Ancylothrix sp. D3o: one gene and its partner. The protein of the gene in region 1 interacts with the protein of each later gene in a pairwise test. Links are inferred from orthologs where the notes say so. Each region holds a gene or a part of one and is shown on either strand. Other genes may lie near its edges.

Region 1 (4,167 bases):
TTTTATCATTTTAGGGCGATTAGGGAAATAGGTTTTAATGCTTTTTCATATCTCAAAAAAGTGCCGGTGGTTGCGGAAGGAAAAAGTTTCAGCCTGCTAGTCGGTTTTTCTTAGCAGGCTAAATTTTTTGATAAAATTAGGCCGGTTTAGCTGGGGTTGCTATCACCATTAGCGTCAGGATCTATGCCTAATGCTCGCAGTTTGGCTGCTAATTTTTCGGCGCGATTTTCGGCTTGTTCGGCGCGATTTTCGGCTTGTTCGGCACGATTTTCGGCGTGTTGGGCCCGTTCTTTGCCGGAGGGAATTAGATTACCGCTGCGATCACACCAACGTAACCAAACATCGGTTTTTTCTTCAAATTCTCCTTCCCAAAGTGTCAACCCTAAACCGGCTTGTTCTAGCCATGTATCAGAAGTTTCTTGATAGCGGTTTGCTTGCAATACAAAAATCCGCAAGGCTTCTTGGCTCAAAATTTTTAAGGGGTCATAAACAACGTAATACCCTACTCCCATTTTTGCATAATCTTGGAGTTTTGATGTTAACTCATTACCAACGCGGTTAGAAACAATTTCTATGACAATATCCGGGCTTTTTCCAAATTCCCAAGTTAGGTAAGTGCGATTTTTTTTCTCTCGCCAATCTTCCGGCATTGTCACATCTAAGCTAACAAAAACATCAGGCACTAGCGGCGGTTGTTTGACGGCATAAAAAACCCCGACATTGGCAGCGGCAATAAACCGGCCCGTATCATCTAGTCCCCGCCAAGAGTCATAGAGAATTGTCGTTAAAAACCGCTGTTGCTTTTCACTGTAAAAATTATCCACCGGAGTATCGTCCTCTATGACTAAATCGCTGATATCGGGAGGGATGGGAGTTTCGGTTATCAAAATTTCTGCGACCATTTTTTAACTCCTTTAAAACTGCTTTTATTTTAACGTTTCAAAAATAGCTTGTAAAGAATAATCTAGTAAGATAAAATAAGTTGGTAAGCGACGTAAAACCACCGGCACACCATGACACAAACTCTCGATTTCCTTAGCCATCTCAATTCCTCCCAACGGCAAGCAGTGGAACATTTTTGCGGCCCTTTATTGGTTGTGGCCGGTGCCGGTTCGGGAAAGACTCGCGCCTTAACTTATCGCGTTGCCAACCTGATCCGCAATCACCGCGTAGATCCTGATAATATTTTGGCGGTTACTTTCACGAACAAAGCGGCGCGGGAAATGAAAGAACGCATCGAAAAACTATTTGCTAGTCAGCTTGCTTTAGAAAAATATGGTAAATCTTTTGCAGCCTTAAACCCGGATGAACAAACGCGCTTAAGATCGCGGGTTTATAAAACTTATATCAAACCCTTGTGGGTGGGAACTTTTCACAGTTTGTGCAGTCGAATTTTGCGATTTGATATTGAAAAATACCAAGATGAACGCGGACGCACTTGGAAGAAAAATTTTTCGATTTTGGATGAGTCAGACGCGCAAAGTTTGGTGAAAGATATTGTCATACGTCAGATGAATTTGGATGATAAAAAATTTGAGCCTCGTGCTGTTCGCTATGCCATCAGTAATGCCAAAAATCAAGGCTTATCGCCGCAACAATTTGAATTTGAGCAAGCGAATTATCGGGGTAAAATTATTGCTCAGGTGTACAGTCTTTATCAGGATGCTTTGGCTGCTAATAATGCCCTCGATTTTGATGAGTTGATCCGAGTGCCGGTGGAGTTATTTAAACAGAATGAATCGGTGTTAGGTTATTGGCATCAAAAATTTGCTCATATCTTGGTGGATGAATATCAAGATACTAACCGTGTGCAATATGATTTCATTCGGTTGCTGGTTACAAATGGTGCTCATCCTAAAGAAACTGACTGGCGAAATCGTTCGGTTTTTGTGGTGGGAGATGTGGATCAATCGATTTACTCTTTCCGCATGGCAGATTTTACAATTTTGCTGGATTTTCAAAAGGACTTTGGCGATGGTTTGGCTGATGATGATACGCGGACAATGGTAAAATTAGAAGAAAATTATCGCTCCAGAGATAATATTCTCCACGTTGCTAACCGGCTCATTGAAAATAACACCGAACGCATTGATAAAATTTTACGTCCCACACGCGGCGAGGGTGAACCGATTTATGTACACCGTGCTGAGGATGAAATAGAAGAGGGGCAATTTGTAACTCATCAAATTTTAGGAATGGTGCGCCAAAATCCTGAATTAAAATGGGGAGATTTTGCGATTCTTTACCGCACAAATGCTCAATCACGGGTGTTTGAAGAGGCTCTAGTACGCTGGAATGTGCCTTATACTTTGGTGGGGGGTTTAAAGTTTTATGACCGGAAAGAAGTTAAGGATGTTTTAGCTTATTTGCGGTTAATTGTCAACTCTGTTGATACGGTAAGTTTGCTGCGAATTATTAACACTCCCACACGAGGAATTGGCAAAACAACAATTGACAGAATTGTGCAAATGGCACAACAATTAACGGTGCCGGTGTGGGAAATTTTGAGCGATGAAGATTCGGTGAAAACAATTGCTGGAAGGGCTGCAAATCCCATTATTAAATTTGTGGAGATGATTCAAAAATGGCAGGGAGAATTAGATAATTTACCGGCATCTGAAATTGTCCAAGGAATTCTCGATGAATCGGGTTATGTTGAGGATTTAAAAAGTAAGAAAACTGATGAAGCGGAGGATCGTTTAGAAAACGTTAAAGAACTGTTGAATGCAGTTTCACAATATGAGGAAGAAAACACAGAAGTCAAATTGCAGGATTTTCTTTCAAATGCTGCATTGAGTTCGGATCTTGATGATGTGAAAGAGGGAGATGAGCGTGTTGCTTTGATGACGCTTCATGCTGCGAAAGGTTTAGAGTTTCCGGTAGTATTTTTGGTGGGAATGGAACAGGGAATTTTACCGCATTTCCGCTGTTTAGATGATCCTGCTTCTTTGGAGGAGGAACGCCGGCTATGTTATGTTGGGATTACTCGCGCACAAGAAAGATTGATTCTCAGTCATGCAATTGAAAGACGGACTTGGGGAAACCGGCAAACTGCTATTCCTTCGCTATTTTTAGGCGAACTACCCCAAGAATATCTCACCGGAAGTCTGGCTAAAAAACGTGCCGGAAGTACCCCATCTTCTACGCAATCCCTTTCTGGTAAATCTCCAACAGGAAATCTAAAATCTGTCGATTGGAAGGTGGGAGATAAGGTAACTCATCAACATTTTGGTTTTGGACAAGTTTCGCTGGTTTCTGGAAGTGGGGAAAAGATGTTTATTGCGGTGAAGTTTGCCAAAGTTGGGCAAAAAATTCTTGACCCCAAAATAGCGCCGGTGCAAAAAGTGGAATAATTTTTAACCGCTTCGGTAAGGCAGGCAGGATGCCTGCCCCACTACAGATGGACGCGGATAGGTTATCTGTATTTATCTGTGGAGCAGGCATCTTGCCTGCTTGACATCTGCGGTTAATTTTTTACCCCTCGCATCGCTAGTAAAGCACTCCCATAAGCGGCTTCTACAGACACCGGCTTGCTCATTTCTACCCCCAAATAACGACTGCGTATTTTTTCCCAAACTGCATTTTTTGCCCCACCTCCCGCAGTATAAACTCGCCGCAAACTTGTTGCGCCCAATTCTTGCAATAACTCATATCCCCGTGCTTCAATTTTGGCCATACTTTCTAATAAACCATGCAAAAATTCAATTTTATTTTCTGGCTGGGGTGTTAGTCGTGGTTGTAAAGCTGCATCATTAATTGGAAACCTCTCCCCTGGCTTTATTAACGGATAATAATCCAAATTAATTGATTTTTTGGCAGCAATTTGTAAGCTTAAATTCGCCAAATCTTCATCTGTAAAAAACTCCCGCAACACCGCACCCCCCGTATTAGAAGCACCACCAACTAGCCAAAGATTCTCGTTAGAAAGGGAGGGGAAACGGTGACTATAAATCCCCAACCGGCTATCATCAATTCGAGTATTACTGAGCAGTTTTAAGACTAAAGTTGAACCTAAAGAAGTCACAGCATCACCGGCCAATTTTGCCCCACTTGCCAAAAACGCCGCAATACTATCTGTAGTGCCGGCACAAACCACACAACCCAGCGGTAACTGCAAACTTTCGCACATTTCCTCTCTCACTTCCCCCACCGGCATCCCCGGCACCA
Region 2 (4,003 bases), on another replicon or contig:
AGACATAGAAAGCTCAAATATCTCAGGTTTAATAGTTGCCCTAGAAACAATTCAAGATCCGGGGAATTTAGGGACAATTATTCGCACAGCAGCCGGTGCCGGTGCTGGGGGGGTATGGTTAAGTGATGATAGCGCTGATCCTGAACAACCGAAAGTTTTGCGAGCATCTGCCGGCACATGGTTTCGTTTACCCATTGCCAGAAAGCCGAATTTAACAGCCGAATTGAGCGACTGTCGGGATAACGGCTTCCAAATTATCGCCACCACCGCCAGCGCCAAACAAACGTACTGGGAAATTGACTATCAAAAACCCACTGTGATTTTACTGGGAAATGAAGGGGCCGGTTTATCTGACTCTGTGCTAAATGTAGCCACCCACCAAGTGAAAATTCCCCTCAATAACGGCGTAGAATCTTTAAACGTCGCCATTGCGGCGGCGGTGATTTTATATGAAGCCCAACGCCAGCAACACGAAACAGCCCCAACTACTCCAGCGGTTTAGATTTTTTAGACTCCAGATATTGCTCAATATCAGCAACGGCTTGTTCTAATTCCGCTAAATCAAAAGCTTTTTCGGTTTTTTTGCTTGAATTTGTCTTACCAGGCTGTTTAGGAGTCTTGGCATCGCTTACCGGCAAATCATTAAGGCTATCTTGTAATTGTTCGATAGACTCAAAAAAAGCTTCAGCAGCGATGCGGCGTAAATTTTGGTCTTCTTCGTGTTGCTCCATCATGCAGGACTCCATAGCTATATAAAAACTATCACCAATACTTGCCGGCTGGGGCTAAATTTTTGCCAGATGCACAGCGTTTTAGGATGCCTCAAACCGCCAACCATCCCTAGCATTAAGCTGAGTTTACTGATTTTTGGGATTCCAGTTAATGGTATTCTCAAGCCCTCTTGGGAATACCAGACCCATTGCTAAAATACAGATTGCCCAAAAATTTGCTTGCTTGAAACAGAACTGCATCCCCTTGTACAAGTGACCCCCAACAGACGAAAATAAATAGGGCTTTTGTTGCAGCAGGAGAAATACAAGTGTCAGTTGGATTTGATTACGATTTAGCAATTATCGGTGCCGGTGTTGGCGGACACGGTGCCGCCATCCACGCCAAAAGTTGCGGTTTGAAAGTAGCTATTGTTGAAGCCGCCGAAATGGGTGGAACCTGTATTAATCGCGGCTGTATCCCCTCAAAAGCCCTTCTGGCAGCAGCCGGTCGTGTCCGTGAGTTGCGCGACGAACATCACCTCAAAAATCTGGGCATCCAGTTAGGCGAAGTCAGCTTTGAGCGTAGCGCCATCGCCGATCATGCCAACAATATTGTTAGCAAAATTCGCGCAGACATGACCAACAGCCTCAAGCGTCTTGGCATTGATGTGTTTCAAGGCTGGGGTAGAGTGGCCGGTAAACAAAAAATCAGCATTGATACGGATAACGGCGAAAAAACCATCACCGCCCGCGATATTATCTTAGCCCCCGGTTCAGTTCCCTGGGTACCCAACGGCGTAGAAGTTGACGGCAAAACAGTTTTTACCAGCGATGCAGCTATTAAGTTAGAATCGTTACCCCAATGGATTGCTATTATTGGTAGTGGTTATATTGGCTTAGAATTTGCTGATATTTATACCGCTTTGGGTTCAGAAATTACGATGATCGAAGCCCTCGATCAATTGATGCCTACTTTTGATCCTGATATTGCCAAACAAGCCCAAAGAGTTTTAATTGCCCCCCGTGATATTGAAACTCGCACAGGTGTTTTAGCTGCCAAAGTTACCCCCGGCTCGCCGGTGAGAATTGAACTGGCAGACATGAAAACAAAAGAAGTGGTCGAAGTTTTAGAAGTTGATGCTTGTTTAGTTGCTACCGGTCGTATTCCAGCTACTAAAGATTTAGGATTAGAAAAAGTAGGTGTGGAAACAGACCGGCGTGGGTTTATTCCTGTCAATGATGACTTACAAATTTTAGCAAGTGGTGAGCCGGTTTCTAATCTTTGGGCAATTGGTGATGCTACCGGCAAAATGATGCTGGCACACGCCGCTTCTGCACAAGGTATTGCTGTGGTAGAGACCATTTGTGGACGTCACCGGCAAGTTGATTATCGCTCAATTCCCGCCGCAGCTTTCACCCATCCAGAAATTAGTTTTGTTGGCTTAACTCAACCGGCTGCCGAAGAATTAGGCAAAACTGAAGGTTTCAAAGTTGCAGTTGCTCGCAGTTATTTTAAAGGCAATTCTAAAGCAATTGCTGAAGGCGAAACCGAAGGACTTGCTAAAGTTATCTACCGGGAAGATACAGGAGAACTTTTAGGAGTTCATATTTTAGGAATTCACGCGGCTGATTTAATTCAAGAAGCCGCAAATGCAATGGCAAAACGCGAATCTGTCCATGATTTAGCTTTCTTTGTCCACACTCACCCCACCCTTTCGGAAGTGTTGGATGAAGCTTATAAACGTGCCATCGCTAATCATTAACCTATCTGCGTTAATCAGTGGGGCAGGCAAGATGCCTGCCTTACATCTGTGGATATAAACCGCAGATATTAAGCAGGCAAGATGCCTGCTCCACAGATGAAGAAAATGTAAAATTGAGAAAATAAACTATGCAAATTCGTCGTCGTCCTCCAAATCCTGCTGTTTCTGTGAGCATTTTGCGTTATCAAGTAAAAATGGCGGATTCTGAACCGCAAAATATTCTCGAAGAAATTGTCTGGCATAAGGAAACAGAAGTTACGCAAATGCGCGAGCGTTTGCCGTTGATGGAACTGCAATATCAAGCTAAAAATGCACCGCTACCCCGCGATTTTTTGGCGGCTTTAAAAGAAGGTAAAACTCAACCGGCTTTGATTGCTGAGGTAAAAAAGGCTTCTCCAAGTAAGGGAGTTTTGCGCGAAGATTTTGAGCCGGTGGATATTGCCAAGGCTTATGAAAAAGCCGGTGCAAGTTGTATTTCTGTGTTAACAGATGAGAAGTTTTTTCAAGGCAGTTTTCAAAATCTTCGCCGTATTCGGCAATCGGTGGATCTGCCTTTGTTGTGTAAGGATTTTGTGATTTATCCCTATCAAATTTATCTGGCTCGTGTTAATGGTGCTGATGCGGTGCTTTTAATTGCGGCAATTTTATCTGACAAAGACTTACAATATTTTTTGAAAATTGTCAAGGCTTTGGGGATGACGGCTTTGATCGAAGTTCATAGTTTAGAAGAACTGGATCGGGTTCTGGCAATTGATGGGGTAAATTTGATAGGGATAAATAACCGGAATTTGGGTAATTTTTCGGTAGATTTACAAACAACTGAGGATTTGTTGCAAAAGCACGGTAGTCTGCTGCAAGAGCGGGGTATTCTGGTAGTGAGTGAGTCAGGGTTACACAACAATTCTGATTTACAACGAGTTAGGGCTGCTGGTGCCGGTGCTGTGTTGATAGGCGAATCCTTGGTAAAACAACCCGATCCGGGTGCAGCAATCTCTGCTTTGTTCCAAGACTCAAATCTTTAAACCTGGCAATTTTTTAGTCTAGCGATTTTATCGCCCAATTAAAAAACGGGCTTTGATGGGCCCGTTAACTTTTTACTCTTCCTGTACCCCAGAAATTTCGGATACCAGTGATCAGAATAGATGCCGACAGGCAATGCAAGCAAGGTTTGTGCGAATCAATCGGATCGGCACGCCCTTTGATTTTTTAAAGTCGTAAATTTCTCCTAAATGTTGGCAGATTGGTGTGATGGTGGGGTTGCCGTCTAAATCTGTTGTTGTAATCAACCGGCTACTTGCTGTCTCTTTTAACAGGCTCAATTTTCACCTAGTTACATTGCCAAAAAGCCTTTCGGTAATCGACAACTTCGGGCTTTTCATCTTTCAAGAAATTTTCTACACTAACAGTATGGAAATATCAGGGGTGATATTTAACGAGAATCTTAATATAGTGGCGGGTAGTGCTTATGTGGCGCTCACGTTGCCTGTAACTTTTCGGCCAAGCTATGACAGAGATTTCCCTATAAAAAAT

The links. The genes of interacting proteins can lie anywhere in the genome.
Region 2: the proteins of pcrA (region 1) and lpdA interact in binary tests that used the Escherichia coli proteins (3 or more experiments, as listed by UniProt). The link is inferred for Ancylothrix sp. D3o from one-to-one orthologs.

The regions. Positions count from the first base shown.
Region 1 is NZ_JAMXEX010000005.1:250,671-254,837, forward strand. What follows is about bases 642-3,683. They hold pcrA (DNA helicase PcrA), read left to right. Parts: upstream 642-1,013; coding sequence 1,014-3,353; downstream 3,354-3,683. Other genes in these bases: NG798_RS12300 (Uma2 family endonuclease), read right to left, coding at 642-902; NG798_RS12310 (FGGY-family carbohydrate kinase), read right to left, coding at 3,467-3,683. Outside these bases: more of NG798_RS12300, read right to left, coding at 147-641; more of NG798_RS12310, read right to left, coding at 3,684-4,167. UniProt on the Escherichia coli protein: A helicase with DNA-dependent ATPase activity. Unwinds DNA duplexes with 3'-5' polarity. Translocates on single-stranded DNA with 3'-5' polarity. Initiates unwinding more efficiently from a nicked substrate than double-stranded DNA.
Region 2 is NZ_JAMXEX010000001.1:753,467-757,469, reverse strand. Bases 379-3,256 are described here. They hold lpdA (dihydrolipoyl dehydrogenase), read left to right. Parts: upstream 379-1,039; coding sequence 1,040-2,473; downstream 2,474-3,256. Other genes in these bases: trpC (indole-3-glycerol phosphate synthase TrpC), read left to right, coding at 2,602-3,256; NG798_RS03175 (hypothetical protein), read right to left, coding at 486-734; NG798_RS03180 (RNA methyltransferase), read left to right, coding at 379-502. Outside these bases: more of NG798_RS03180, read left to right, coding at 1-378; more of trpC, read left to right, coding at 3,257-3,495. UniProt on the Escherichia coli protein: Lipoamide dehydrogenase is a component of the glycine cleavage system as well as of the alpha-ketoacid dehydrogenase complexes.